3 regions of the Streptomyces sp. NPDC085927 genome follow, and region 1 is predicted to be linked to each of the others. Evidence: predicted binding sites of a transcription regulator. Region 1 holds the regulator's gene; each other region holds the start of a gene.

The links. The regulator HspR, encoded in region 1, represses chaperone genes until heat shock. The targets are predictions, from matches to a motif close to TTGAGNNNNNNNNNCTCAA.
Region 2: a site for HspR is predicted at 7,672-7,690, ahead of lon (endopeptidase La). Genes of this name have one in related genera too.
Region 3: a site for HspR is predicted at 6,101-6,119, ahead of dnaK (molecular chaperone DnaK). Genes of this name have one in related genera too.

Annotation. Positions count from the first base shown of each region.
Region 1 covers NZ_JBITSN010000006.1:258,020-267,713, forward strand. The annotation lists gene ACIF80_RS18425 (helix-turn-helix transcriptional regulator) at 1-82, shown strand, start outside; gene ACIF80_RS18430 (LuxR C-terminal-related transcriptional regulator) at 107-1,084, shown strand; gene ACIF80_RS18435 (LuxR C-terminal-related transcriptional regulator) at 1,047-2,099, opposite strand; gene ACIF80_RS18440 (sugar ABC transporter substrate-binding protein) at 2,456-3,562, opposite strand; gene ACIF80_RS18445 (heat shock protein transcriptional repressor HspR) at 4,007-4,459, opposite strand; gene dnaJ (molecular chaperone DnaJ) at 4,465-5,655, opposite strand; gene grpE (nucleotide exchange factor GrpE) at 5,746-6,420, opposite strand; gene dnaK (molecular chaperone DnaK) at 6,417-8,264, opposite strand; gene ACIF80_RS18465 (heterodisulfide reductase-related iron-sulfur binding cluster) at 8,870-9,694, shown strand, end outside.
Region 2 covers NZ_JBITSN010000001.1:166,799-176,492, forward strand. The annotation lists gene ACIF80_RS00835 (nitrate- and nitrite sensing domain-containing protein) at 1-2,248, opposite strand, end outside; gene ACIF80_RS00840 (protein phosphatase 2C domain-containing protein) at 2,679-3,464, shown strand; gene ACIF80_RS00845 (MarR family winged helix-turn-helix transcriptional regulator) at 3,565-4,059, opposite strand; gene ACIF80_RS00850 (lysozyme) at 4,265-5,101, shown strand; gene lon (endopeptidase La) at 5,196-7,649, opposite strand; gene ACIF80_RS00860 (spermidine synthase) at 7,864-8,568, shown strand; gene ACIF80_RS00865 (response regulator transcription factor) at 8,693-9,433, shown strand; gene ACIF80_RS00870 (ATP-binding protein) at 9,430-9,694, shown strand, end outside.
Region 3 covers NZ_JBITSN010000012.1:174,535-184,228, reverse strand. The annotation lists gene ACIF80_RS27665 (cellulose binding domain-containing protein) at 1-192, shown strand, start outside; gene ACIF80_RS27660 (class I SAM-dependent methyltransferase) at 371-1,174, opposite strand; gene ACIF80_RS27655 (4a-hydroxytetrahydrobiopterin dehydratase) at 1,180-1,494, opposite strand; gene ACIF80_RS27650 (helix-turn-helix domain-containing protein) at 1,681-2,523, shown strand; gene ACIF80_RS27645 (hypothetical protein) at 2,505-2,930, opposite strand; gene ACIF80_RS27640 (helix-turn-helix domain-containing protein) at 3,296-4,159, shown strand; gene dnaK (molecular chaperone DnaK) at 4,153-6,042, opposite strand; gene ACIF80_RS27630 (glycerophosphodiester phosphodiesterase family protein) at 6,151-6,879, opposite strand; gene ACIF80_RS27625 (OsmC family peroxiredoxin) at 7,028-7,456, opposite strand; gene ACIF80_RS27620 (hypothetical protein) at 7,557-9,299, opposite strand; gene ACIF80_RS27615 (ATP-binding protein) at 9,407-9,694, opposite strand, start outside.

The DNA of each region.
Region 1 (9,694 bases):
GGCCTCCGCCCTCGGCAGTGGCAGCCGCGCCCAACTGGGTTACCTTATCGCCCAGTCGGGGATCCTCGAACAGGAGAACTGAGCACTGGGGATGAGCGAGCCACGCATGTACGGGAACGCACACGACGACGCGCCGGCGGAGCCGTGCGAGGGGGACCTGGACCTGTACACCCGTGCACTGCGCCAGGGGAACGTACCCGCCGACGGGGCCGACAAGGCGGCGCACCTCGCCGACCTCGGCCTCCTGACCCCCGCCCTCGACGACCCGAGCCAGTGGGAGCCCGTCGCGCCGCACATCGTCCTGCACCGGCTTCTGCGGGCCTCGGCGGACCGGATCGCCGGGGAACGGCAACGGGAGGCACAGCTGGTCGAGGCGTTCGAACCGCTGATGCGGGCGGGACGGGACGACAGCGTCTCGACGACACCCCTGCTCACGCTCCACAGCGACAAGGAACGCATCAGCGGGGTCATCAACGAGGCAATGGCCGACGCCAGTGAACTCCTGGCCGTCCAACCGCACAACAGCTACAGACACCCCAAGCCGGACTTCCACGAGGCCGCGATCCGGCGCGACCAGGCCCTGCTCGGCCGCGGTGGCCGCATCCGCGCCCTCTACCAGCACACCCTGCGCCACTTGCCCTCGCTCGCCGCCCGCTACGAACGGCTGACGGGCGACGTCGAGGCCCGGACGCTGGACGAGATCACCGAACGCCTCATCGTCGTCGACCGCGCCGTCGCGTTCGTCCCCGCCGACGCCGACCGCACCTCGGCGCTGGAGGTCCGCCACCCGGCGCTCGTGGGGTACCTCGCCACCACCTTCGACCGCCTCTGGCGGCTCGCCACACCGATGTACCCCCAGGCGGTCCGCCGGCCCACGCTGAACGGCGTCACGCCCCGCCAGCGCGCCATCGCCCGCCTCCTCGTCGAAGGCCACACCGACGCCGTCATAGCCGACCGCCTCGGCATGAACGTCCGCACCGCTCGCGTGCACATCGCCAAGATCGCCGCGACCCTGGGCAGCGGGAGCCGGGCTCAGCTCGGTTACCTCATCGGGCAGTCCGGGATTCTCGACCAGGAACCGTGACGGAGGCGGAGGCCGCTCGCGGCGGGCCGTCCAGGCCGGCCTGGGCGATACGCACACCGAGTTGGGTACGACTGGCCGCGCCCAGCGTCTCCGACAGCCGGGCGATGTGAGCCCGGCAGGTGCGCACACTGATGCCGAGGCGCTCCGCTATCACCGCATCCTGGTGGCCCTCCGCGAGCAGCGCCGCGATGGACCGCTCCCGGTGCGAGATGCCCTCGATGCCGGTGTCGGGGAGCGGGGCGGCCAGCGGGAGGGCGAGCCGCCACAGCCGCTCGAAGACCGTGCTCAGGTATTCCACCAGCGCCGGGTGCCGCAGTTCCAGTGCCATCGAGCGCTCGGCGTTGGCGGGGATGAAGGCGACCGTGCGGTCGAAGAGGATCAGCCGCTCGGTCACCTCGTCCAGCGTCCGCGCCTCCACCGCGTCGCCCATCAGCTCCAGGTACGTGTACAGCCCCTGGCCGTGCCGGGCCACATGCGTGTAGAGGTCCCGCATCCGCACCCCGCGCCCGCGCAGCGCCGTCGCCCGGTGCAGGCCCTCCGACAGCTCCGCCTCGCGCCGGATGCCGCCGGGCTGGACCGTGAGCACCTCCGTGGTGCACGCCTGCGTCGCCTCGTCCATCGCGGCCTGGATACGGGCCACCCCGTCCAGCACCCGGATCGCCGGGCCCTCCCCGGCCGAGGCGGCGAAGGCCTGCGGTGACTGCGTCCCGCGGCCGAGGCCGGCGTACCACTCGAAGGCCTCGACGGCCGAACCCACCCGGCGCTGGCTCGCGCTGACCTCGTCGTACATCCCGCGCAGCAGCCGGGTCATGACCTCCTGCGGGGCGGTCGGCACCAGCCAGTCCATGTCGTCGGGGTCCGGGTGCAGCAGGGCCAGGTCCAGCAGACAGGGCACCGGCTCCGCGTCCCGGCGCGGCACCCGTCCGCGCCGCACGGCCCGGGAATACACGCGATCCCCGATGTCGCACAGTCGGTCAGCACCGTGTGGATGCTCGTCCGTCCCGCGCCCGGCCATTGCCCGTCCCACCCCCGGTTCAGCCACTTTCCGATGCGCAACTATGCGCGGACACACCCGGCTCCGCAACACGGCTCCCGTCGGCACGATCGCCGGAAACCACTGGTATGACCGTCTATACCCCTGCCCCGCCTCGCCACATTGCAACAAACCGGCGGCGGTCGGCCCCACATGAGCGCGTGAGGGCGGCGGGGTGCGGGGCGAGGGGCGAGGGCGCGGGGCGTGTGCGGGAGGGAACAACACTGCCGGGGAGCGCGGCTGTCCGCGCTCCCCGGCAGGGTGGTCGACGGGGCGGTCGACGCGGTCCGGCGGCCGAAGACCCGCCGTCGGGCGGGTCTTCGGCCGCCGGACGGGCCTTACTTCAGTCCGGCCTTGTCGCACGCCTCCTTGTAGGGGGCCGTGCAGATGTCCGACAGCTTGTAGATCCCGTCGGCGACGACCGTGTCCGCGATGTTCTCCTTGGTCAGGGCGACCACGGGCACGAGCTGCGCCGGAATGTCCTTGTCGGTGGGGCTGTCGACGCGCTCGCTGGTCAGCGCGTCGAACTGGATGTCCTTGCCCTGGACCCGCGCCACCGCGATCTCCGCGGCGTTGTCCGCCTCGGTCGGGTAGGACTTGTAGACGCTCATGAACTGCTCGCCCACGAGGATCCGCTGCACCCCGGCGAGTTCGGCGTCCTGGCCGGTGATCGGGGGCATCTCGGTCACCCCGGCGGCCTTCAGCGCCTTGATGATGCCGCCCGCCATGCCGTCGTTGGCGGAGTAGACCGCGGCGATGTTGCCGGCGCCGATCGCGGCGATCGCCTCGGCCATGTTGGCCTCGGCGTTCTCCGGCTTCCAGTCCTTGGTGTCGTAGGTCTTGGCGATGGTCACCGCGTCCTGGAGCTCGGACAGCGCCCCCGCCTTGAACTGCTTGGCGTTCGGGTCGGTCGGCGAGCCGTTCATCATGACGATCTTGCTGGTGACCCCGCCGTCACCGCCGAGCGCCTCCAGCAGGGAGCGGCCCTGGACCTCGCCGACCAGCTCGTTGTCGAAGGAGATGTACGCGTCGATCGGGCCCTCGGCCAGCCGGTCGTAGGCGATGACGGGGATGCCCGCGTCCTTGGCCTTCGTCACGTCCTCGGCGATGGCGTGCGCGTCGACCGCGTCCAGCACGATGACGTCGACCTCGTCCTCGATCATCTGCTGCATCTGGCTCGACTGCTTGCCCGCGTCCGCGTCGGCGTTGGCGTAGTCGACCTTGCCCTTGTCGTTGGTGAGCTCCTCCACCTTCTTCTTGAAGATGGGGTAGTCGAACTGCTCGTACCGGGTGTTGGCCGTCTCCGGCAGCAGGAGCCCGATGGTGACATCGTTCCCCTTGGTGGGGCTCGCTCCGTCGCTGCTCCCCGTCGCGTTGAGTGCGCCGCAACCGGCGAGCATGACGGACATCGAGGCGGCGGCGACTGATATGGCGATACGACGCATGCGAGGGCTCACTTCAGTACGTTTTTGGACGTGGGCACAACATTGCGGCCCATGTGACTGAAAAGCCAACGCTCCAGCGACCAGTGGCGTCAAGACCAACTACTTAACGAGATGAACACAGCACCGTGCGCTGAAGTCGTGTGGGCTCGGCGAAAGAATCGCACATATCTCCTACACACGCATACACGTGCTGCTCACAGCCGTGCGCAGGGCGTGCTCGGGGGCGTCCGGGGCTCCGGGTGACGTGCCGTCAACAGCCCGTACACGGGTGGGGCCCGGAGGTTCGCACGAACCTCCGGGCCCCACCCGGTACTTCACTTTTGCGCCAAACGGAACTTCTCCGTCAGGCCGCAGCCTTCCCACTGAGCCGCTTCCGTCACACCGCCGCCGCCCCGGACCGGCGCTTTCGCGCCGGCCGACGACGACCGGACCGGGTGCCGGCCGTCAGTCGGTCTGCTGCTGGCGCTTGGGCCGCCACACCACCAGCGCGCTGGTCTGCTGGACCTCCTGGTACGGCACCAGGTCCCGGCGGTACGACGCGTGCACCGCCGCCTCACGCTGACGCATGGTCGCGGCCACGCCGTCCAGGGTCCCCTCCAGCTCCGCCACCCGGGCTTGGAGCGCGGCGACCTGGTTCTCCAGTTCGATGATGCGCTTGATGCCGGCCAGGTTGATGCCCTCGGTCTGCGACAGCTGCTGCACCTGACGGAGCAGCTCGATGTCACGGGCCGAGTAGCGGCGGCCCCGGCCCGCGGTGCGGTCCGGCGAGACGAGCCCCAGGCGGTCGTACTGACGCAGCGTCTGCGGATGCAGCCCGGAGAGCTGGGCCGCCACCGAAATGACATAGACCGGAGTGTCCTGCGTCAGTTCGTACGGATTGCGTCGACGACCGTCCATCGCCCTCAAGCTCCCTTCGCGGCCTGGAACAGCTCCGCCCGCGGATCGTCGTCCGCGGTCGCCTCGCGATACGCCTCCAGTGCGTCACGAGCCTTCCCCGGCAGGTCCTTGGGAACACTCACCTCGACGGTGACCAGCAGATCACCGCGCGAGCCGTCCTTGCGGACCGCTCCCTTGCCGCGGGCCCGCATGGTCCGCCCGTTGGGTGTCCCCGGGGGCAGCTTCAGCGTGACCGGCGGACCGCCGAGCGTCGGGACGCGGATCTCGCCGCCGAGCGCCGCCTCCGGGTAGGTGACCGGGACGGTGACGGTGAGGTTGTCGTCCTTGCGGCCGAACACCGGGTGGCTGCCGACGTGCACGACCACGTAGAGGTCGCCCGCCGGGCCGCCGCGTTCGCCCGGAGCGCCCTTGCCGCGCAGCCGGATCCGCTGGCCGTCGCTGACCCCCGCGGGGATGCGCACCTGCATCGTCCGCGAGGACTTGGCCCGGCCGCTGCCCTTGCAGATGTCGCAGGGGTTCTCCGCGATCAGGCCGCGGCCCTTGCAGTCGGGGCACGGGTCGGTGAGCGAGAAGCCGCCGCCGCTGCCCCGGGCGACCTGCCCGGTGCCGACGCAGGTCGGGCACACGCGCGGTGTGCCGTTCTTGTCGCCGGTGCCCGAACAGGCCTTGCAGGCCTGCTGGGAGGACATCCGCAGCGGGACCGTCGCCCCCTCGATCGCCTCGGTGAAGCTCAGGGTGACCTCGGACTCGATGTCCTGGCCGCGCCGGGGCTGGGTACGCGTGGTGCCCGTGCCGCCGCGGTTGAACAGTCCGCCGAAGACGTCGCCGATCCCGCCGCCGAAGCCACCGGCACCGGCCTGGCCGCCCTGACCGCCGCCCTGGCCCCCGAAGAGGTCACCCAGGTCGAAGTTGAACGACCCGGCACCGCCCGCTCCCGGCCCCGCGCGGAAACCGCCGCTGCCGAAGAGCGAGCGGGCCTCGTCGTACTCCTTGCGCTTCTTGGGGTCGCCGAGGACGTCGTTCGCCTCGGAGATCTCCTTGAACCGCTCCTCCGCCTTGGCGTTGCCCTTGTTGGCGTCCGGGTGGTACTCGCGGGCGAGCTTCCGGTACGCCTTCTTGATCTCGGCCTCGGTGGCGTCCTGGGGGACGCCGAGGACCTTGTAGTAGTCCTTCTCGATGAAGTCCTTGGTACTCATCCCCGACGTCCCTCCTCTCCTGCCCCGCCGGTCTTTCCTGACCTGCTCGTCCTGCCCGCCTTCGCCGGCGTGCGGACGCCGGCGAAGGCGTCAGCCCTCCTGAGGGCCACCTGTCTCCTTGTCGTCCGCCGCCGCCTCGGTGCTCTCCTCGGCCGGCTTGCCCGGCTGGGCACCCGGCTGCGGTTCCGCCACGGCCACCCGCGCGGGGCGGATGATGCGCTCGCCGATGCGGTACCCCGGCTGCAGTATCGCCACGCACGTCGTCTCGGTGACGTCCGGGGCGTAGGAGTGCATCAGGGCCTCGTGGATCGTCGGGTCGAAGGGCTCGCCCTCCTTGCCGAACAACTGCAGGCCCATCTTCGCCACGGTCGACTCCAGCGACTCGGCGACGGACTTGAACCCGCCGACCAGCTCGCCGTGCTCCCGCGCGCGGCCGATGTCGTCGAGCACGGGCAGGAGCTCGGTCATGAGGTTCACCGCGGCGACCTCCTTGACCGCGATCCGGTCGCGCTCGACCCGGCGGCGGTAGTTCTGGTACTCGGCCTGGAGCCGCTGGAGGTCCGCGGTGCGCTCACCGAGCGCCGTACGCACCTGGTCCAGCTGAGCCACCAGCCCGGCGTCGGGACCCGAGTCCCCGGCCGGGGCCGCCTCCTCCTCCGCGGAGGGGGTGGCGGCCTTCGGCTCGGCCTCGTCGGCCGGAACGCCTGAGGAGGGGACGTCGGGCTGCTGCGACTGCTCGTCGAAGCCCGGGGTCTCCTCGGTCACGCCGCACCGTCCTTACGTTCGTCGTCCACGATCTCGGCGTCGACCACGTCGTCGTCCGCCTTGGCCTCACCGGCACCGGCTCCGGCGCCGCCGCCCGCGGCCTGGGAGGCCTGCGCGTCGGCGTACATGGCCTGGCCCAGCTTCTGGGAGACGGCCGCGACCTTCTCGGTGGCGGTGCGGATCTCGGCGGTGTCCTCGCCCTTGAGCTTTTCCTTCAGCTCGGCGACGGCGGCCTCGACCTCGGTCTTGATCTCGCCCGGGACCTTGTCCTCGTTGTCCGCGAGGAACTTCTCGGTCTGGTAGACGAGCTGCTCGCCCTGGTTGCGGGACTCGGCGGCCTCGCGGCGCTGGTGGTCCTCCTCCGCGTACCGCTCGGCCTCCTCACGCATGCGGTCGACTTCGTCCTTCGGGAGCGAGGAGCCGCCGGTGACGGTCATCTTCTGCTCCTTGCCGGTGCCGAGGTCCTTCGCCGTGACGTGCATGATGCCGTTGGCGTCGATGTCGAAGGAGACCTCGATCTGCGGGACGCCGCGCGGCGCCGGCGGCAGACCGGTCAGCTCGAACATGCCGAGCTTCTTGTTGTACGCCGCGATCTCGCGCTCGCCCTGGTAGACCTGGATCTGCACCGACGGCTGGTTGTCCTCGGCCGTGGTGAAGATCTCGGAGCGCTTCGTCGGGATCGTGGTGTTGCGCTCGATCAGCTTGGTCATGATGCCGCCCTTGGTCTCGATACCGAGGGACAGCGGGGTGACGTCGAGCAGCAGGACGTCCTTGACCTCGCCCTTGAGGACACCGGCCTGGAGCGCGGCGCCGATCGAGACGACCTCGTCCGGGTTCACACCCTTGTTGGCCTCCTTGCCGCCGGTCATCTCCTTGACGAGCTCGGCGACGGCGGGCATACGGGTGGAGCCACCGACCAGAACGACGTGGTCGATCTCGGACAGTGCGATGCCGGCGTCCTTGACGACGTTGTTGAACGGCGTCTTGCAGCGCTCCAGCAGGTCCGCGGTCAGCTGCTGGAACTGGGCGCGGGTCAGCTTCTCGTCGAGGTGCAGGGGACCCTCGGCGGAGGCGGTGATGTAGGGCAGGTTGATCGTGGTCTCGGTGGACGAGGACAGCTCGATCTTGGCCTTCTCGGCGGCCTCACGGAGGCGCTGGAGCGCCATCTTGTCCTTGCCCAGGTCCACGCCGTGCCCGGACTGGAACTGCTTGACCAGGTAGTCGACGACGCGCTGGTCCCAGTCGTCACCACCGAGGTTGTTGTCACCGTTGGTGGCCTTCACCTCGACGACGCCGTCGCCGATCTCCAGCAGCGAGACGTCGAACGTACCGCCACCGAGGTCGAAGACCAGGATGACCTGCTCGTCCTTGTCGAGGCCGTACGCCAGGGCGGCGGCCGTCGGCTCGTTGACGATGCGCAGCACGTTCAGGCCGGCGATCTCGCCGGCCTCCTTGGTCGCCTGGCGCTCCGCGTCGTTGAAGTACGCCGGGACGGTGATGACCGCGTCGGTCACCTTCTCGCCCAGGTACGCCTCGGCGTCCCGCTTCAGCTTCTGGAGCACGAAGGCGCTCATCTGCTGCGGGTTGAAGTCCTTGCCGTCCAGGTTGATCTTCCAGTCGGTGCCCATGTGGCGCTTGACCGACCGGATGGTCCTGTCGACGTTGGTCACGGCCTGCCGCTTGGCCACCTCACCGACCAGCACCTCGCCGTTCTTCGCGAAGGCGACGACGGAAGGCGTGGTCCTGGCGCCCTCGGCGTTGGTGATGACGGTGGGCTCGCCGCCCTCCAGAACGCTGACGACGGAGTTAGTCGTGCCCAGGTCGATGCCGACCGCACGTGCCATTTCGATTCCTCCAGCTGACTTGAGTGGAACAGACTCAAGCATGCCTGACGTCCGGCGCCGGGTCAACAGAGCTGAGTCGGACAGACTCAAGTCTTATCCGTTCCTTACGCGCAACCAGGCGCTGAACTGCGATTTCGCGCGAGAGCGAGGCGGGAGTCACCCACCGGGAGCGGGCCACCGGCGGCGCCGACGGCGACCCGCGATGAGGCCGCGGTAAGGCCACGGCGGGGTCGCGACCCCCTCGGCGGCCGGGGCGGCCACAGCGGACGGCGGCGGGCGGAAACCTCGCGCGAGAACACGGAGGCACCGCGCCGAGGTGCCCGCGGGCCGCCGGGACGGCGGTATCAGGACGGCGGCCTGCGGATACAAGTGTGCGCCACGGATATAAGTTAGTGACGTATGCCCCGCTTTGATGGCCGTCACGCGGCCGCACCCGGAGCGTCTCCCAAGGCAAGCCTCAGCGATTCAGATCACCCCGCACCCGACTACAGTGCGGCTGGGGTTAGGGGTAGTCTCAGACGGACTGCATAAGTTACCGCTTAGTAATGTCGGGTATCCCGTGGCAGGAGCCCCCGACGAAACCCTCGCAGGCCCGAGGAGCCCCCATGCAACTCGCCGCGATCATCGTGTCGCTGGTCCTGGCCGTGGTCGGCGCTGCCCTGCTCGCGCGCGCGATCGGCCAGTTCGTCCGGTATTTCAAGCTGGGCCAGCCGGTTCCGGCCGGCACCCGGACCGACAATCCCTACCAGCGCAGTGTGACCCTGGTGCGGGAGTTCCTCGGCCACACGCGCATGAACAAGTGGGGCGTCGTCGGCATCGCCCACTGGTTCGTGGCCGTCGGCTTCCTGACGCTGCCGCCGACCCTCGCCCAGGCGTTCGGCCAGCTCTTCCAGGCCGACTGGGTGCTGCCGGTCATCGGCGGCTTCCTGCCGTTCGAGATGTACATCGAGTTCATCGGCGTGATGACCGTGCTCGGCATCGCCGTGCTCATCGCCATCCGTCTGCTGAACCTGCCGTCGCGTCCGGGCCGCAAGTCCCGCTTCGCCGGCTCCAAGTCGGGTCAGGCGTACTTCGTCGAGTACGTCATCCTCACCATCGGCCTCGCCATCTACGTACTGCGCGGCCTCGAGGGCGCCCTGCACCACGTGGACGGCTACCAGGCGGCGTACTTCGCCTCGTACCCGCTGGTGCTCGCCTTCGACAGCCTCGACGTCACCACGCTGCAGAACCTGGTCTACCTGGTCGCCATGATCAAGATCGGGACCTCGTTCGTGTGGATGATCGTGGTCTCGCTCAACACCAACATGGGTGTGGCCTGGCACCGCTTCCTCGCCTTCCCGAACATCTGGTTCAAGCGCGAGGCCGACGGCGACGTCGCCCTCGGCGCCCTGCAGCCGATGACGTCGGGCGGCAGGCCGATCGACTTCACC
Region 2 (9,694 bases), on a different contig from region 1:
CCTCCTGCCGCCGTACCGTCTGCTCCGCCAGGGCGACCAGCGGGTCGTCGCCCTCCGTGCGGCCGTGCAGCACGTTGGAATTGGCCTCGGCGTCCGCGCCGGGCAGGGAGACACGGGGTGAACCGCCGGCGACGGGACCGGAGGCGGGTACGGCGCCCGGGGTGGCGGCGGCCAGCAGGGGCATGGGCAGGACCACGACCGCGGCGACACCGCCCTGCTTCTGCTTCCGCAGCTGTACCCGTACTCCGTGCCGCCTGGCGAGCCGGGCGACGACGTACAGGCCGAGCCCGAGGCCGTCCTCGCCCTCCTGCTCGTAGGGTGCCTCCGGGTCGAAGTCGGACAGGCGGGCGTTGAGCCGCTCCAGCCGCTCCCCGGTCATGCCGATGCCCTCGTCCTGCACGGAGAGCATGACCTCGCCGCTCTCCAGGAGCCAGCCGGAGATCTCGACGGGCAGGTCGGGCGGGCAGAACGAGGTCGCGTTCTCCAGGAGTTCGGCGAGCAGGTGGCTGACGTCGTCGGCGGCGAACCCGGCGATGTGCGCGTGCGGCGGCAGCGCCGCGATGCGGACCCGCTCGTAGCGCTCGATCTCGCTGACCGCGGCCCGTACGACGTCGACGAGCGGCACCGGGCCGGCCGAGTGCTGGACGTGTTCGGTACCGGCGAGGACGAGGAGGTTCTCGCTGTGCCGGCGCATCACCGTGGCGAAGTGGTCGAGCTTGAACAGGGTGGCCAGGCGGTCCGGGTCGTCCTCGCGCTCCTCCAGGCCCTCGATGACGCCGAGTTGCCGTTCGACCAGGCCGAGGGTGCGCAGCGCCAGGCTGACGAAGGTGCCGCCGATGCTGCTGCGCAGCTGCTCCAGGTGGGCGGCGGACTCGGTGACCTGGGTGCGCAGTTCCTCGCGGGCGTCGGCCATCCGCTGCCGCTGCGCGACGAGGTGCTTGCGGTCGGCCTCCAGCGTGGTGATCCGCCCGGTGAGCTGTGCGGCGTGCGCGTGCAGGGCGTTGACGGAGCGGACGACCTGGGCGAACTCGTCGTTGCGCCCGGTGAACGCGACCGGTTCCTCCCCGGCGGGGTTCTCCGCGCCGGCGAGCCGGGCGGAACCGCGGCGCAGCACGGACAGCGGACGGGTGAGGGTGCGGGCCATGGCGGTGGCGACGCCGACCGTGAGCAGCATGAGGGCGCCCAGGAGGGCGACGCGGATCTCGAGCGCGGTGACGTCGTCGTCGCGCAGCTGGGCGAGGTCCTTGGTGCGCTGGTCGAAGAGGGCGGACTCGACTCCGCGCATCGCCTCGACGCGGGCGGTGAGCGCGGCCGCCAGCTTCTTGGAGCCGGTGGCGAGTTCCTCGTCGGAGAGGGTCGGCTCGTCGGTGAGGTTCTCGAGGTACTTCTCGGCGGCGTCGACCTCGGGGCCGGTGACCGTGGAGTCGTACGAGGCGCGGGCGGTCTTGGGCGCCGTCTCGCGGAAGTCGGCGAGCGCGGCGTCGGAGCGCACGCGGGCCTGGAGGGCGGCCGCGGTCAGCGCGTCGCGCCGCCCGGCGTCGGCGTCCGACGTGGAGGTGGACGTGGTGGGCAGACCGGTGATGGGGTCGATCACGGTCTGGGTGGTGCTCGGCACGCTGAGCGCGGCGAGCAGCAGCCCGCGGGTGGCGGCGGCCTGCTGGACGGCGGTGTCCAGCTCGGCGAGCGCGTAGGAGCCGGAGCCGGCCCGGGGCGGGGTCTCCTCCGCGAGCTGCTCGGCGAGCCGGTGCAGCTGGGTGATGGCGGTGGAGTACGCCTGGTGCGCCTCGATCGCGCTGCTCTTGCCGGTGAGCGCGGCCCTGCGCAGGGCCGCGATGGCCTCGAGGTCGTCGCGCATCTCGGCCGAGGTGCCGGAGTCGGCGCGCAGTTCCTCGACCTGCCGGTCGACGCGGGCGCTGTGCTGCTCGGCGGGCGCCTTGGCCTTGGGGCGGCCGGCCGCGATGTAGGACGTCACGTCGTCCCGCTCGTCGGCGAGCGAGTGCGCGAGGGCGAGGGCGTCCTGGGTCTGCTCGGCCCGGGTCACCAGGTTCTGGGAGTCGCTCAGCTGCCCGGAAGCGGTGAGCAGGGAGGGCGCCCCGGCGCCGGCGATCGCCGCGGCCACGACCGCGACGGCCACGATGAGCCGGTTGCGCACATGGGTGGGACGGCCCCGGCCGACGGTGGGCTTCTGCTCAGCGTCCCCCGCGGAGGGCGTCTGCTTGCCTGTGCGACGAGGCCGCGTCTTCTGCACCGGTGCTCGCATTCCTGACTCGTGTACCCGTGGGTCGGGGTGACGTTCCGTCAGCAGGCGCCTGCGCCCTGCCCGTGTCGAGGGCGTACGCCCCGGCGGACGGCCGGTCGCGCTCGGGCAGCGAGACGCCCCCGTCGCTCCCCGACCCTCCCAGTGCCCACGGGCACCGCACGCGCATCACCTGACCCGCCACTCGAAGGAGTGAACATCGGAGGTGAGTTGGGGGGCAAGTCGCGCGGCCTCCCGCAGCGGCCCGTCGCGGCACGCCGGTTGGACGTCTGCGGCGGCCGGTGGCAGGATTCGCCGCCACGCGCTTGCGGAGCACTGCAATCCCACCCAAACGCGGCGCCTGACCTGCGCGACTGCCGGTATTCGGCGAGCGGTGGGGGTCTTCGGGAGCCCTTGTGGAGGGGTCGTGCAGACTGGCCGGATGCGTACGGAACTTGTCTCGGAGCCCGGGGACGCGGCCCACCCCAACGAGGACTTCGCGAGCATCGGGCTTCCGGCCTCCGGGCAGGGCGGTTCGCTGGTCCTGCTGGACGGGGTCACGCCGCCGCGGGACGGCACGGGGTGCCGGCATTCGGTCCCCTGGTTCACCGCGCGTCTCGGCGGGGCACTGGCCGAACTGACCGTTTCCCTCCAGGATGTCCCCCTGGCGGACCTGCTGTCCCGGGCCGTTTCCCGTACCGCCGGGGCGCACGCGAAAACCTGTGACCTTTCTCACCCCCGTACGCCCCAGGCGACGGTGGTGCTGGCGCGCTGGTCACCGGAGTCGGTCGAGTACCTGGTCCTTTCCGACTCGGCCCTGCTCGTCGAGTCCCCGGGCGGCACGGTCACCGCGCTGCTGGACGACCGGCTGGCCCGGCTGCCCCGCTCGGCGCTGGCCACGGACGCGCTGGTGGACTCCACCGTGCGCAACAGGGAGGGCGGCTTCTTCACCGCGGCGGCCGATCCGTCGGTCGCGGTGCGCGCGGTCACCGGGACGCTGCCGCGCGCCGAGGTGCGCGCCCTGGCCGCGCTGACGGACGGGGCCACCCGTTGGGTGGAGAGGTTCCGCGAGGGCGGCTGGGCGGACTGTCTCGCCCTCGTCCGCAAGGAGGGACCGCAGGCGCTGGTGGACCGCGTCCGGACCCTGGAGCGGGCGGACACGGACCGGGTGCTGCTCGGCCGGAGCAAGACGCACGACGACGCGACGGTCGTGTACGTGGAGTTCTGAGCCCCGGCGGACGGGCGGCCCCGGCGGACGGATGGACCGGGCGGCCCGCGGGCGGCCGAGCGCCCCGCGGGTGGCCGAGCGGCCACCCGCGGGGCTCCCGCTACTTCTCCATCCCCCGGTTCAGCTGGTGCAGCAGCCGCGCGAGTTCCGTGACCTCGTCGGGGTCCCAGTCGGCGAGGCTGCCGGCGTAGCGCGCGCGGCGGGCCTCGCGGACCCTGCCCATCCGGCTCCGGCCCTCCGGGGTGAGGTCGACCAGCCAGGCGCGGCCGTCGGCGGGGTCCGGTTCGCGGGTGACGAGCCCGAGTTCCTCCAGGGCGTGCAGCTGGCGCGACATGGTCGCCTTGCCGACGCCGATGAAGGCGGCGAGTTCGGTGGCCCGCTGCTTGCCGCACTCATCCAGACGGACGAGCAGCCCGTACGCGGACGGTTCCAGGTCGGGATGGACCGCGCGGGACATCTCGCCCTGGCTGGCCCTGGCGCGGCGCAGCAGCACCGTCAACTCCCTTTCCAATGCGAGGAATCCGGGCTGGTCCACACCACTGTCGGGCGCCTGGGACGAGGTGTCCTCAGCGCCGCCGTTTCCGCCTTCGTCCACGTCAGTCCCTGCCTCGGTTTCACCGGTCGTCCGTGTTTCCGCCAAGTGGCGACGCCGCTGGGGCTCCACAAGTATTTCGCAGGCATGGCCCGACAACGGCTTCCGGCCCCGGCATCTCGCCCGTGGCCTGTCCCGCATCGCGGTCCGTGTGCGTCGCGTTCCTGCTTCCCGTGGGTTCCCCACCGAGTACCTCCGGAGATCCGTCATGCCCGTGCACAGATCCGGTTCCACCCGTCTCCGCGCGTTCACGACCGTCGCGGCGGTCCTGCTCGCGGTCCTCTCCCTTCCCCGTACGACTCCCCCGGCCGGGGCGGCCGGGGGCGCGCCCGGTGTCCCGCCGCGCGGTTCCGCCCACATGGGCATGGGCGTCGCCGCCCATGACGGCGTCGGCCGCGGCACACCCACCGGCCGCGCCACCCGCACCGAGGGTGTCGACGTCTCCAGCCACCAGGGCGACGTGGCCTGGCCGGCCCTGTGGAGCAGCGGGGTCAAGTGGGCCTACGTGAAGGCCACGGAGGGGACGTACTACAGCAACCCCTACTACACGCAGCAGTACAACGGCTCGTACGACACCGGCATGATCCGCGGCGCGTACCACTTCGCGACCCCCGACAGCGCGAGCGGCGCCGCCCAGGCCGACTACTTCGTCGACCGCGGCGGCGCCTGGTCGCCCGACGGCAGGACGCTGCCGGGCGTGCTCGACATCGAGTGGAACCCCTACGGGGACGCCTGCTACGGCAAGTCGCAGAGCGCGATGGTGAGCTGGATCCGTGACTTCCTGGACCGGTACCGGGCGCGCACCGGCCGCGACGCCGTGATCTACACGGCGACCAGCTGGTGGCAGCAGTGCACCGGGAACCACGCCGGGTTCGGCACCACCAACCCGCTGTGGGTCGCCCGGTACGCCGCGACCGTGGGCGAGCTGCCCGCGGGCTGGGCGTCCTACACGATGTGGCAGTACACCTCCACCGGCCCGGTGGTCGGGGACCACGACCTCTTCGACGGCACCGTCGACCGGGTGCGGGCCCTGGCCCTCGGCTGACGTCGCCGGCCCGCGCCGCCGGTCCCGGCGCCGTGCGGCGGCGGCCCGGATCTCCCTCACGGGATTCCGGGCCGCCGCCCGTCCGGTGACGCCGTCACACCGCCACCGGAACCTCCGGCGCCGCGCCGTTCGTCGCGGGCGCGAGCGCCAGCTCCAGGACCTGACGGACGTCGGTCACGGCGTGGACGTCGAGCCCGTCCAGCACGTGGGCGGGGACGTCGTCCAGGTCGGGCTCGTTGCGCTTGGGGATGATCACGGTGGTGATCCCCGCCCGGTGCGCCGCGAGCAGCTTCTGCTTCACCCCGCCGATCGGCAGCACCCGGCCGGTCAGCGAGACCTCACCGGTCATCGCCACGTCCGTACGGACCAGGCGCCCGGAGAGCAGGGAGGCCAGGGCGGTGGTCATCGTGACGCCGGCGCTCGGGCCGTCCTTGGGCACCGCGCCCGCCGGGAAGTGGATGTGCGCGCCCCGCTCCTTCAGGTCGCCGACCGGAAGCTCCAGTTCGGCGCCGTGGGACCGCAGGAAGCTCAGCGCGATCTGCGCCGACTCCTTCATCACGTCGCCCAGCTGACCGGTCAGGGTCAGTCCGGCGGCGCCCGTCTCCGGGTCGGCCAGGGACGCCTCCACATAGAGGACGTCACCGCCGGCACCGGTCACCGCGAGCCCGGTGGCGACACCGGGGACGGCGGTGCGGCGCTCGGCCGGTTCCTGGGCGGACTCGGGCACGTGGTGCGGCCGTCCGATCAGACCGCGCAGATCTCCCTCCCCGACCGTCAGGGGCAGCTCCCGCTCGCCCAGTTCGTGCTGGGCCGCGACCTTGCGCAGCAGCCGTGCGATGGCCCGCTCCAGGGTGCGGACCCCCGCCTCGCGGGTGTACTCGCCGGCCAGCTTGCGCAGCGCGCCCTCGTCGAGGGTGACCTCGTCGGCGGCGAGCCCGGCGCGCTCCAGCTGGCGCGGGAGCAGGTGGTCGCGGGCGATGACGACCTTCTCGTCCTCGGTGTAGCCGTCCAGGCGGACGATGTCCATCCGGTCCGCCAGCGCCTCCGGGACGGCCTCCAGGACGTTGGCGGTGGCGAGGAAGACGACGTCCGAGAGGTCCAGCTCGACCTCCAGGTAGTGGTCGCGGAAGGTGTGGTTCTGCGCCGGGTCCAGCACTTCGAGGAGGGCGGCGGACGGGTCGCCCCGGAAGTCCGACCCCACCTTGTCGATCTCGTCGAGCAGCACCACCGGGTTCATCGACCCGGCCTCCTTGACGGCCCGCACGATCCGGCCGGGCAGCGCGCCGACGTACGTACGCCGGTGGCCGCGGATCTCGGCCTCGTCGCGGACGCCGCCGAGGGCGACCCGGACGAACTTGCGGCCCATCGCGTGGGCGACGGACTCGCCGAGGCTCGTCTTGCCGACGCCGGGCGGGCCGACGAGGGCGAGCACGGCACCGCCGCGGCGGCCGCCGACGACCCCGAGCCCGCGCTCGGCACGCCGCTTGCGCACCGCCAGGTACTCGGTGATGCGTTCCTTCACGTCCGTCAGGCCCGCGTGCTCGGCGTCGAGCACGGCCCGGGCGCCCTGGATGTCGTACGCGTCCTCGGTGCGCTCGTTCCACGGCATCTCCAGCACCGTGTCGAGCCAGGTGCGGATCCACGAGCCCTCGGGCGACTGGTCGGAGGAGCGCTCCAGCTTGTCGACCTCCTTGAGCGCGGCCTCACGCACCTTCTCCGGCAGGTCCGCGGCCTCGACGCGGCTCCGGTAGTCGTCGGAGTCCTCGCCCTCCTGCTCGCCGTTCAGCTCGCGCAGTTCCTTGCGTACGGCTTCCAGCTGACGGCGCAGCAGGAACTCGCGCTGCTGTTTGTCGACGCCATCCTGGACGTCCTTGGCGATGGACTCGGCGACGTCCTGCTCGGCGAGGTGGTCGCGCAGCTGCTGGGTGGCGAGCTTCAGCCGGGCCACCGGGTCGGCGGTCTCCAGCAGGGCCAGCTTCTGTTCGATGGACAGGAACGGTGAGTAACCGGAGTTGTCGGCGAGGGCGGAGACGTCGTCGATGGCCTGGACGCGGTCGACGACCTGCCAGGCGCCGCGCTTGCGCAGCCAGGCGGTGGCGAGCGCCTTGTACTCGGTGACCAGCTCGGCCACCTGGCCGGGATAGGGGTCTCCCTTGCCCGAACGGAGCGGGGAGCCCGGGGAGCGCTCCGGCACGGTCTCCTCGATCCGGGTGCCCTCCACCCACAGCGCGGCACCCGGCCCGGTCGTCCCGGCGCCGATCCGCACCCGGTCCCGGCCCCGGATCAGGGCGCCCGGGTCGCCGTCGGCCAGCCTGCCGACCTGCTCGACCGTGCCCAGGACGCCGGTGGCGGCGTAGGTCCCGTCGATGCGTGGCACCAGCAGGACCCTGGGCTTCCCGGGCTCCGACGTGGCGGCGGCCTGGGCGGCCTCCACCGCGGCGCGCACCTCGGAATCGCTCAGGTCCAGCGGGACCACCATCCCGGGCAGCACGACCTCGTCGTCGAGCGGCAGCACGGGCAGGGCGAGCGGTGTGGACTCAGCAGCCATGATCTCCCCTTCGGCAGTCAAGTTGAGTTACACCGGCTCAATGCTCCTGAGCCCTTGATTGTTCCCGGGTTGCGTGCGGCTGCGTTCGCTCTCAGCGATCATCCGGCGGCCGGGGGAGTGAAGGGCGCTCCTTCGGAGTGCCGGGCGCCGCCCGGGACGCCCCGGAACGATGGGGGACGCCCTGCCGGACGGGGAGTGCTGCCAGGATGAACGCATGTCCACCCCCTACGACATTCCCGAAGTCCTGGACCGCCGCGAGGGCCCGTACGGGGAGGTGGTGCTCCGCCGGCACGGCAGCCTGCTGCAGATCATCGCGAACGGCTGCTTCCTGATGGACACCTCCGACGGCCGCTCGGAGCGCCGGCTGGTCGACGCCGCCCTGGCCGCGCTCGACGCCGCCGACATCCGTGCGGGGCACGGTCCGCGGCAGGACCCGCACGTCCTCATCGGCGGGCTCGGCGTCGGCTTCTCCCTCGCGCACGCCGCCGCCGCGCCCCGCTGGGGCCGCATCACGGTGGTGGAGCGCGAACCCGCCGTCATCGAGTGGCACCGCGCGGGTCCCCTGGCCGAACTCTCCGCGCGTGCCCTCGCCGACCCCCGCGCGAAGATCGTCGAGGCCGATCTGGTGGCGTACGTCCATGAGACGTCCGACACGTTCGACGTGCTGTGCCTCGACATCGACAACGGGCCCGACTGGACCGTCACCGAGGGCAACGACGGGCTCTACTCCCCCACCGGACTCCAGGACTGCGCAAAGGCGTTGACCCCCGGCGGAGTACTCGCGGTGTGGTCCGCCCAGCCGTCCGCGGTTTTCGAGGGAACCTTGCGGAATGCCGGGTTCCAACAGGTGCGTACCGAAGAGATCCCCGTTACCCGGGGCGTTCCTGACGTCGTGCACCTCGCCGTCCGCCCTGGATAGCAAAGCCGCGGTGACTCCCCGTACGCTGCTGCACGGACGCGGATCATTCAAGCGTCAATCGCAGTCATGCGCAGAGACGGATTCACCCCACGGATTCCGGAAAAGCACACTTCAGGGGCGGGCGATGGAGCAGACACACACCTCCCACAACGGCACGGCGGCGGCCACCCCGGGCGCACAGCGCCGGGTCCTGGTGGTCGAGGACGACGCGACGATCGTGGACGCCATCGCGACCCGCCTTCGTGCCGAGGGATTCCTGGTGCAGACGGCGGGCGACGGTCCGTCCGCCGTCGACACGGCGGAGGCCTGGCAGCCCGACCTGCTGATCCTCGACATCATGCTGCCGGGCTTCGACGGCCTGGAGGTCTGCCGGCGCGTGCAGGCCCAGCGGCCGGTGCCGGTGATGATGCTGACCGCGCGCGACGACGAGACCGACATGCTGGTCGGGCTGGGCGTCGGCGCCGACGACTACATGACCAAGCCGTTCTCCATGCGGGAACTCGCGGCACGCGTGCATGTGCTGCTGCGCCGCATGGAGCGGGCGGCCCTGGCGGCCTCCACCCCGCGCAGCGGCATCCTGCGCCTGGGCGAGCTGGAGATCGACCACGCGCAGCGCAGGGTGCGGGTGCGCAGCGAGGACGTCCATCTGACGCCCACCGAGTTCGACCTCCTGGTGTGCCTGGCGAACACGCCCCGCGCGGTGCTCTCCCGGGAGCAGCTGCTGGCCGAGGTCTGGGACTGGGCGGACGCCTCCGGCACCCGGACCGTCGACAGCCACATCAAGGCGCTGCGCCGGAAGATCGGCGCCGAGCGCATCCGTACCGTGCACGGCGTGGGCTACGCCCTGGAGACGCCGACGCCATGAGCGACGGGCCGGCCGCACGGAGAGGCCCCGGGGACCCCGGTCCCTGGGGCGACGTCCGCCCGTTCTCCATCAAGACCAAGCTGGGTGCGCTGGTCGTCATCTCGGTGCTGATCACCACCGGGTTGTCGATGATCGCGGTGCACACCAAGACGGAGCTGCGCTTCATCACGGTCTTCTCGACGATCGCCACCCTGCTCATCACGCAGTTCGTGGCGCACTCCCTCACCGCACCGCTGGACGACATGAACGCGGTGGCCCGGT
Region 3 (9,694 bases), on a different contig from region 1:
CAGCGGGTGTCGCAGCTCTGGAACGGGGTCCACACGCAGTCCGGTCCGGCGGTGACGGTACGCAACACCGACTGGAACGGCACCGTCGCGGCGGGCTCGTCGGCCGGGTTCGGCTTCACGGCGAGCCGTTCGGCGACGAACACGGAACCGGCGGCCTTCGCACTCGACGGGCGGGTCTGCACGGTGACGTGACCGGCTGAGGAGCGGTGAGTCCGCGGGGAGGGCGGACCGGCGTCTGCGTGGCCCGTGCGGATGCCTGTGTGCGTGCCTGTGCGAGTGCTTCACGGGGCGAACCTCCAGGGAGGACGAGGGGATTCCGCCCCTCGGTCGCCGCCGGTGACGGCCTGGTCGCCGTACTCCGTGGCGGAGTTCACCCGAGCCCGTGACACGCCGAGCCGCCCGGGACGGCCGCCGTTCCCCCGCTCCCGGGTGCCGGTGGCTTCCGGAAGGCGCGGAGGTGGAAGACCGGGTCCGGGCGGGGCCGGTCCTGGTCGGGGAGGGCGGCGAGGCGGGCGGCGAAGGCGTCGGCGAGAGGGGAGCCGGGGGGCACCGTGACGAACCAGCCGCGGCGCAGATCGGCGATGGTGCGGCGAGGGCTGCGGCCCTGGCCGTGCCCCCGGAACACCCCCTGTCCGGCCGGGACCAGGCCGTGGCCGGCGGCGCAGGCCGCCACGTCGGCGGCGAGGTCGCGCACCGGGCTGCGCGGGCGGGCGGAGAGGACGGCGTCGATGTCGCTGCCCACGTTGTGCGAGGCGGCCTTGTCGACGGTGGTGACGTAGACCCCGCCGGGTCGCAGGACCCTGGCGCACTCTTCGACGAGGGCCCGCACGTCCTCGGGGCCGGACTGGAGGTGCAGCAGCCACACGCTGACGGCGGCATCGAACCGGGCGTCGGCGAAGGGCAGTTGCCGGCTGTCGGCGCGCACCACGGCGCCGGGCAGGCGGGCCGCCGCGATCCGGGTCATCGACGCGGCGAGGTCGACGCCGGTCACCCGCAGACCGGCGCGGACCGAGAGGAGACGCCGGGTCACGATGCCGGTGCCGCAGGCGATGTCCAGCAGGTCGCGCGCCGACGGGGGGATCAGGTCCAGCACCGCCTGCGCGGCGGCCGCGGCCCGGGGCTCACCGCCGCGTGAGGCGTCGTACCGTCCCGCTTCCTCTTCGTAGTCGAGCACATGCCTCAGTGTGCACCGTGACCGGGCGCCAAGTCCTCTATTCTGCGGGCCAGTTCGGTGTCCTTCGCGGTGACGGCGCCTCCCGCGCTGTGCGTGTGGACGGCGACGGAGACCGTGTGGTAACCGAGGGTGAGGTCGGAGTGGTGGTCGAGTTCCTCCTGTACCTGGGCGATGTGCACGACCATCGCGGTCGCCGCGAAGTGGGAGCCGAGTCGGTAGGAACGGGTGAGCCGGTCTCCGTCGAGCGACCAGCCCGGCAGGCCGGCCAGCCGGTTCTCGATCTCCTCCGGTGACAGCGGTTCGGCGGGTTCGGCGGGCATGGGCTGCGCTCCTCCTCTGTCCCCCCTGGCGGTCGGGGTCCCCCTCCGCCCAGCGTGCCACAGGACATGCCGCCGGACCCTGCGCAAGAAGCCAGAAGGGCGCAGGAGGGAGCAGGAGGGAGGGCGGAAGGAAGACCGGGGAGGCGCGGCTCCCGCTTGCGGTGCCATCTCGGCTACCGTCCCGGCATGAGTACTCGCCTGCCCGGTACCACTTCCGCCGCTGCCGAAGGCGTGGGTCCGCTGCTGCGGGCCTGGCGGGAGCAGCGGCGGGTCAGTCAGCTGGAGCTCGCGCTGCGTGCGGACTCGTCCGCCCGGCACATCAGCTTCATCGAGACCGGCCGCTCCCGGCCCAGTGAGCAGATGGTGCTGCGACTGGCCGAGCACCTGGACGTCCCGGTGCGGGAGCGCAACGCACTGCTGCTGGCGGCCGGTTACGCGCCCCGGTTCCCCGAGACCCCGCTGGACGATCCGGCGCTGGACGCGCTGCGCGAGGGCATGGAGCGGCTGATCGGCGGATACGAGCCGTATCCGGCACTGGTGGTGGACGCGATGTACGACGTCGTGGCCGCCAACCGCGGGGTCATGATGCTGTTCGACGGCGTACCGGAGTCGCTGCTGGTGCCGCCGCTGAACGCGGTGCGGCTCACGCTGCACCCGCAGGGTCTTGCGCCCCGGATCCGGAATCTGCGGGAGTGGCGCGGCCACCTGCTGGGGCAGATGGAGCAGCAGATCGCGCTCCGCCGCTCCGCGCCCCTGCGGGCGCTGTACGACGAGGTCGCGGCGTTCCCGGTACCGGAGCCCGGACCGGATGAGGAGGCGGGGGAGGCGGACGGGTCGCAGCAGTCCGCGTCCGTGGCGTACTTCGCGCTGCCGATGAGGATCGAGCACGAGGGCCGGATCCTGTCGTTCGTGTCGTCGATCTCCACCTTCAACACGCCGATGGACGTGACCGTCGCCGAACTGGCCGTGGAGACCCTCCTCCCGGCCGATCCGGCGACGGCGAAGTACCTTCAGTCCTGGCTGAGTTGACGGGATGTGAGGGCCATGTGCTGGAGCAGTGCGAAGCCGGCCACGACGAGCGCCTGGAGAACCGTCCACACCGCGCCCGCCGTGCTCGGCTCGAGCCACAGCACGAGGGCGGCGCAACTCACCACGGCCCAGGCCAGGTTGACCTCGACGACGGCCCGGACTCCGAGCGTCGGCGGATGTTTGCGCGAGGCCAGCAGCCCCACAGCGACCGCGTACGCCGCGAGGAGGGCGCCGAGCCCGGCCGGCAGGCCCGGACCCACGCCGAGGAAGCGGCCGAGCGGGCCGGAGAGGGAGAGGTAGGCGAGCGCGTTGGCGCCGGTCACGGCGGCGTCGAGGGCCAGGAGCCGGCGCAGCACGGACTGCGGGTCGGAGGTCCGGGTGAGTGAGGCAAGCTGGGTCGCGGACATGATGAATCACCCTCCGTCAGGGTCGGGGCCGGGATCGATGTCGGGGTCTCACTGGGTCAGCGGCGGGCCGCGGGTCGCCCTTGCGTGCCGGGTCGCGGTGACCGCATGCGGCATACGGGATGCCGGATATCGCATACCTTGCTCGCAGCCGGATCACGGGACGGATCCGGGCCGGATCCCGGGCCGGAGTGCGCCGGCCCGGAACCCGGTGCGTCCACGATCCCGCCCGCAGCGGGTCGCGGTCGATTACCCGGGACGTCATGCCCCGGGCGCCCGGGAACAGGGGCGCCCGGCCGTCACCCGTGAGAGGGTCGGGCGGACATGGCAGACTGATCGTGTGTTTGGGGGCGTTGGGGAGACGTGGCGTGAGTGAACGACGGGCCGCACCCACGGTGGGCCAAGTGGTACTCGGCAGGCGGCTGCAGGAGCTGCGGGAGACGGCGGGCCTCACCCGGGAGGAGGCCGCCCGGGTCCTGCGGGTGGCTCCCGCGACCGTCCGGCGGATGGAGACGGCCGAGGTCGCGCTGAAGATCCCGTACATCCAGATCCTGCTGACGGCGTACGGGGTGTCCCAGGGCGAGGCGGCCACCTTCATCGGGCTCGCGGAGGACGCGAACCGTCCGGGCTGGTGGCAGCGGTTCCACGACGTGCTGCCCGAGTGGTTCAGCCTGTACGTGAGCATCGAGGGCGCTGCCCGGGTCATCCGGTCCTACGAGCCGCACTTCGTGCCGGGGCTGCTGCAGACGGAGAACTACGCGCGTGCCGTCCTGGAGGCCGGGACGATCGGGAACCAGGGGCCGGAGGCCGTCGAGCGGCATGTGTCGCTGCGGCTGGAGCGGCAGCGGCTCCTGGAGCGCCGGGACCCGCCCCACCTGTGGGTGATCGTGGAGGAGACGGTCCTGCGGCGCCCGGTGTCCCAGGACGGCCGGGTGATGCGCGAGCAGTTCGACAAGTTGCTGGAGTGGTCCGAGCGGGACCGGATCACGCTCCAGATCGCCGAGTTCGCCGACGGCCCGCACCCGGGGACGTACGCACCCTTCTCGCTGTTCCGGTTCGCCGAGCCGGAACTGCCCGACATGGTGTTCACCGAGTACCTGACCGGCGCCCTGTATCTGGACTCCCGCAAGGAGGTCTCGGTGCACCTGGAGGTGCTGGACCACATGACGGCGCGGGCCGCCTCCTCCGAGCACACGCAGAAGCTGCTGCGGGAGTTCCGGGACAGCTACTGAGTGCCGCCGCGCCCGTCCTGCCCGCGGCCCCCGTCACCTCCGTCGCTCTCGTCGTCGACGATCTCCGCGTCGACGACACCTTCCTCCTCCTGCGGTGAGGTGCGCTGTCCGGCGTCGCCGGTGGACTCCTGACCGGCCTGGGCGTACATCGCCTGGCCCATCCGCTGGCTGACGGCGGCGAGTTTCTCGACGCCGGCGCGCAGGGCGGCGGTGTCGGCGGACTGCTCCAGCAGGGGCTTCAGCTCGGCGACGGCGGCCTCCACCTCGGACCTGGTGTCGGCGGGGATCCGGTCCTTGTTGTCCCGGATGAAGTTCTCGGTCTGGTAGACGAGCTGCTCGGCCTGGTTACGGGTCTCGGCGGCCTCCCGGCGCCTGCGGTCCTCGTCGGCGTACTGCTCGGCCTCGCGCATCATGCGGTCGATGTCGTCCTTGGGCAGTGCCGAGCCGCCGGTGACGGTCATCTTCTGTTCCCTGCCGGTGGCGATGTCCTTGGCGGAGACGTGCATGATGCCGTTGGCGTCGATGTCGAAGGCCACCTCGATCTGCGGGACGCCGCGCGGGGCCGGGGGCAGACCGGTCAGGTCGAAGACGCCGAGCTTCTTGTTGTACGCCGCGATCTCGCGTTCGCCCTGGTAGACCTGGATACCGACCGAGGGCTGGTTGTCGACGGCGGTGGTGAAGGTCTCCGAGCGCCGGGTGGGGATGGTCGTGTTGCGTTCGATCAGTTTGGTCATGATGCCGCCCTTGGTCTCGATGCCGAGGGACAGCGGGGTGACGTCGAGGAGCAGCACGTCCTTCACGTCGCCGCGGAGGACGCCCGCCTGGAGGGCCGCTCCGACGGCGACGACCTCGTCCGGGTTGACGCCCTTGTGCGGGTCCTTGCCGGTGAGTTCGCGGACCAGGTCGGTGACGGCGGGCATGCGGGTGGAACCACCGACGAGGATGACGTGGTCGATCGCGGAGAGTTTCACCCCGGCGTCCTTCACGGCCTGGTGGAAGGGCGTCTTGCAGCGCTCCAGCAGGTCGGCGGTGAGTTCCTGGAACTGGGCCCGGGTGAGCTTCTCGTCCAGGTGCAGCGGGCCCTCGGCGGAGGCCGTGATGTAGGGCAGGTTGACGGTGGTCTCGGAGGAGGAGGACAGCTCGATCTTGGCCTTCTCGGCGGCCTCCCGCAGCCGCTGCACGGCCATCTTGTCCTGCGCCAGGTCGATGCCGTACTGGCTCTTGAAGCGCTGGGCGAAATGGTCGAGGAGGCGCTGGTCCCAGTCGTCGCCGCCGAGATGGGTGTCCCCGTTGGTGGCCTTCACCTCGATGACTCCCTCGCCCATCTCCAGGAGCGACACGTCGAAGGTTCCGCCGCCCAGGTCGAAGACGAGGACGGTCTGCTCGTTCTCCTTGTCCAGGCCGTACGCGAGGGCCGCCGCCGTGGGCTCGTTGATGATCCGCAGGACCTTCAGGCCGGCGATCTCCCCGGCCTCCTTGGTGGCCTGGCGCTGGGTGTCGTCGAAGTACGCCGGTACGGTGATCACGGCGTCGGTGACGTCCTCGCCGAGGTAGGCCTCGGCGTCCCGCTTCAGCTTCTGCAGCACCCGGGCGGACAGCTCCTGCGCCCGGTAACGGGTACCGTCCACGGAGCCCTGCTCCGGGAAGTGCCACTGTCCGTCGCCCATGTGGCGCTTGACCGACCGGGCGGTGCGGTCGACGTTCGTCACCGCCTGCCGCTTGGCGACCTCGCCGACGAGCACCTCACCGTTCTTGGCGAAGGCCACGACGGAGGGGGTGGTCCTTGCGCCCTCCGCGTTGGTGACGACCGTGGGCTCACCGCCCTCCAGCACGGCCACCACCGAGTTCGTGGTTCCCAGGTCGATTCCGACCGCACGTCCCATCGCCGTCCCCTTCCGTCAGGGCGCACCTCTCCGGCCTTCCGGACCTCCAGCACAAAACTTGAGTGCGCCGTTGTCAATAGTTTGCCCGGGTGGTTCGTCAATCACCTCTCAAGCGCTCGCTGTGCGCAGTTGCACGGCACGCCGGGGGCGGTCGGTGATCAGTACGTCCACGCGCCGGTCGGCGAGGAAGGCACGCATCGGGGCGTCGTCGTTGACCGTCCACACCATGGTGAACAGTCCGTTGCGGGCCGCCTCGCGCAGCGCCCCGCCGCGGGCGAGGCGCTGGTGCGCCGCGATCCCGCGGGCGCCGCAGGCGCGGACCCGCCGCATGGGCAGCAGTTCACTCAGCCGGGTGCGCGCCAGCCGGGTCCGGGGAACCCCGGTGCCGTCCCGGCCGAGGGAGAGCGCGGTGCGCACGCCGGGGAAGGCCGCGGTGATCTCGGCGACGGAACGGTCCTCCAGGCTGGTGGCGACGAAGCCGTCCCGGCCGAGCAGGGCGATCGCGCGGTCGATCAGCTTCCGCTCGTGACCGGTCTCCTTCAGGTCGAGATGTCCGACGAGTTTCCCGGCGATCAGCTCCATGACCTCGTCCACGACGGGGACGGGATACCCGGCGTGCTCGCAGAGCCCGGCGTGGGTGAGTGCGGCCAGCGGCGGGCCGGTGCGTCCCGCGCGGGCGTCGTGGTGGACGACGAAGACTCCGTCGGCCGTGCGCCGTACGTCGAACTCGACGTACTCCGCGCCGGACCGCAGGGCGTCCTCGTAGGCCTCGCGGGTCGCGGGCGCGGCACGTTCGGAGCCTCCCCGGTGCGCGGAGACGGCGGGCCGTGACGTCATACGGGTCGTCTCCCTGTGCTCGGAGCCTGGAGGCCGGGGTCCTGGAGGCCGGGGTCCTCGGACCCGGTTCCGGACGCGGATGCGGACGCGCCGCAGGCCGCCCCCTGCGGAGCGGCCTGCGGGTGTCCTGCGGGTGCGGCGAGCGGGGTCAGGAGAGCTTCGCCGTCAGGGTGATCTCGGTGCCCGTCAGCGCCTGGCTGACCGGGCAGTTGACCTTGGCGTCCTCGGCGGCGGCGAGGAAGGCCGCCTCGTCCAGGCCGGGGACGGTGCCCTCGACGGTGAGGTGGATGCCGGTGATGCCCTCGCCGGGCACGAAGGTGACGTCGGCGGAGGTCACCAGGCGGGTCGGCGGGTTGCCGGCCTTGTCGAGGATGTTGGAGAAGGCCATCGAGTAGCAGCTGGAGTGCGCGGCGGCGATCAGCTCCTCGGGGCTGGTCCTGCCGTTCGCCTCCTCCGCACGCGACGCCCAGGTGACCGGCTGCTCGCCGATGCTGCCGGAGGAGTCGAACGTGACGACTCCGCTGCCCTTGATGAGGTTGCCTTCCCACACGGTGTGTGCGGAGCGCGTGGCTGCCATGGCTGTTCCTTCCAAATGTCCGGACGTGGTGTCCGGTCCGTGCTCGGTCCGGGTACCCGTGTCACCGGGTTCCCATCCCCCCATCTGATCACACTCCGTGTCAACTGACGTGGAAGACAGGCCCCTTCGGAGTGAACGGCAGCCGCACTCCGCGGGGGACCAGATAGGCGTGTTCGCGCCGCACCCGCAGCACGTCGCACCAGCCGTCGGTGATGACGAGGACCGGCGCGGCCCTCGGGAAGTCGTCCGCGCGCTGGAGCAGGTCGATGCCGGGCTGGAGGACCGTGCCGCCGCGCCCGCGGACCCGGACCCGTCCGGCGATCTCGGTGACGGGCAGATAGCCGGCGTCGTGCGGCGCCGCGTCGCAGAACACCACACGGGCCGCCGGCACGTCGCGGGCCTCGGCGTAGGAGGCGATGGCGCCGAGCGCCTTGCCGAGCAGGACCCGGCTCATCGAGCCGGAGGTGTCCAGGACGACGCCGAAGGTGCAGCGGGCGACCTCCTCGGGCGGGAAGTACCTGCCGGCACGCGGGATGCCGGGGGTGGATGCCTGGCGGCGCGCGGGACGGGCGTAGGTCCGCACGGGCTCGGGGCGGGGCACGTACTCGTCGAACCAGCGGGCGAGCCGCGCGTCCCAGGGCAGCGGTGGATGGCTGAGCGCGCGGATCTCCTCGACCAGCCCGCCGGGCAGGAGGCCGCGGCCCTGGCGCTGGTGCAGGTCCAGGCCCTGGGCGAGACCGCGACGGTAGAACCCGTCCAGGTCGACGCCGTGGCAGGACGGGTCGAGCGGTCCGAGGCGGCCGGTGAGGATGTCTCCGAGGCCCTTGCCGCGCAGGGTGGCCAGGCGCCGCATGCGCCGCTGGTCGTCGGCGATGCGGTCGTAGACCTCCTCGGCGGACAGTCCGGCGAGCCGGGGGTCGTGGAGCAGCCCCTCGGGCATGGTGCCGATCCCCATCTCCTCCAGCCACCCGTTGATGACGTAGTCGCAGGCGACGTTGAACAGGTACGGGTCGCGTCCGCCGCGGCGGTCGCCGTGGCGCAGGGCGGCGTGGAGCATCTCGTGGGCCAGGACGAAGCGCCATTCCTCGTCCTCCAGCTGCCGCAGCGGGTTGACGTAGATCTCGCCGGCCTCGGCGTCGACGGCGGCGACGGAGATGTCGTGGGCGCGGGCGAGTTCGGCGTCGGCGACGAGGGTGATGCCGGCGGCGATGCCGCCGAGCAGGGGGTAGGAGGAGACGAACCAGCTCAGCGCCCTGGCCCAGGGGCGCAGCACGGCCGGTTCGCCGTCCGGGCCGGCGCGGCGTCCGCCCGCCAGGTCCATCGCGGCGGACACGGCGCGGGTCAGGGCGGTGGCGAAGGCGAGCTGCCGGTCCGGCGGCTGCCCCCACCAGCCGTCCCAGGGCACGAGGAGCAGGTCCGGCTCGCCGCCGGCGGTGCCGCAGCGTTCGTAGGCGGCGGGCAGGCCGTCCCTGCGCCACCGGGCGGCGAGCTGTTCCTCGTCGCCGTCGGGGTAGGAGGCCGGCAGGCCCTCGGGGGCCGTGCCGATGGTGTGCCCGAGGAGGAAGCGGTTGACGACGACGCAGCGTGCGGCGAGGTCGTGGCGGTCGGGCTGCTCCCGTGGGCCCCCGGCGGCGGGAACGTGGCCGAAGCCGAGGTGGAGGACGGCGTGCGCGAGGGCCCGGGCCCACTCGCCGGGGTCGGCGAGGCGGTCCGGGTGGGCGTGCAGCACGGCGTCGGAGTCGGTCCGCAGCAGGCCGTGGCGGGGGGCGAGGCCGCAGTCCTCGTCGCGGCAGACGGTGAACTCGACCGCGGCGAGTGCCGGGTCGGCCGCCAGCAGCCGCATCCCCTCGGCGAAGGCGGCGGCCGCGGCCTCCCTCTTCCGCTCCCCCTTGCCGCCCTTGCCTGCCTTGCTCCCCCGCCTGCCCGTGCCGCCCTGCTGCCCGGGGCGGGTCATCGGCGGGCCTCCACCAGGCGGGGCATGTCACGGGCCGCCTCGACCAGGAACCAGGACGGCAGGACCGGGTTGCCGTCGGCGTCGGAGGCGATGACGGTCTGGGCGACCTCGACGGAGATCTCGGCGAGCTGCACCAGCAGCGCCTTGGCCCGGTACGCGGTCTGCCGGCCGGCGGCCGACATGTGCGCCTTGTCCGCGGGCAGTTCCTTGACGAGCCGGCCGCGGAACGAGTCGGCGAGGTAGTACAGCAGGTCGCGGTCCTCGATGCGGTGCGGCCAGCGGGC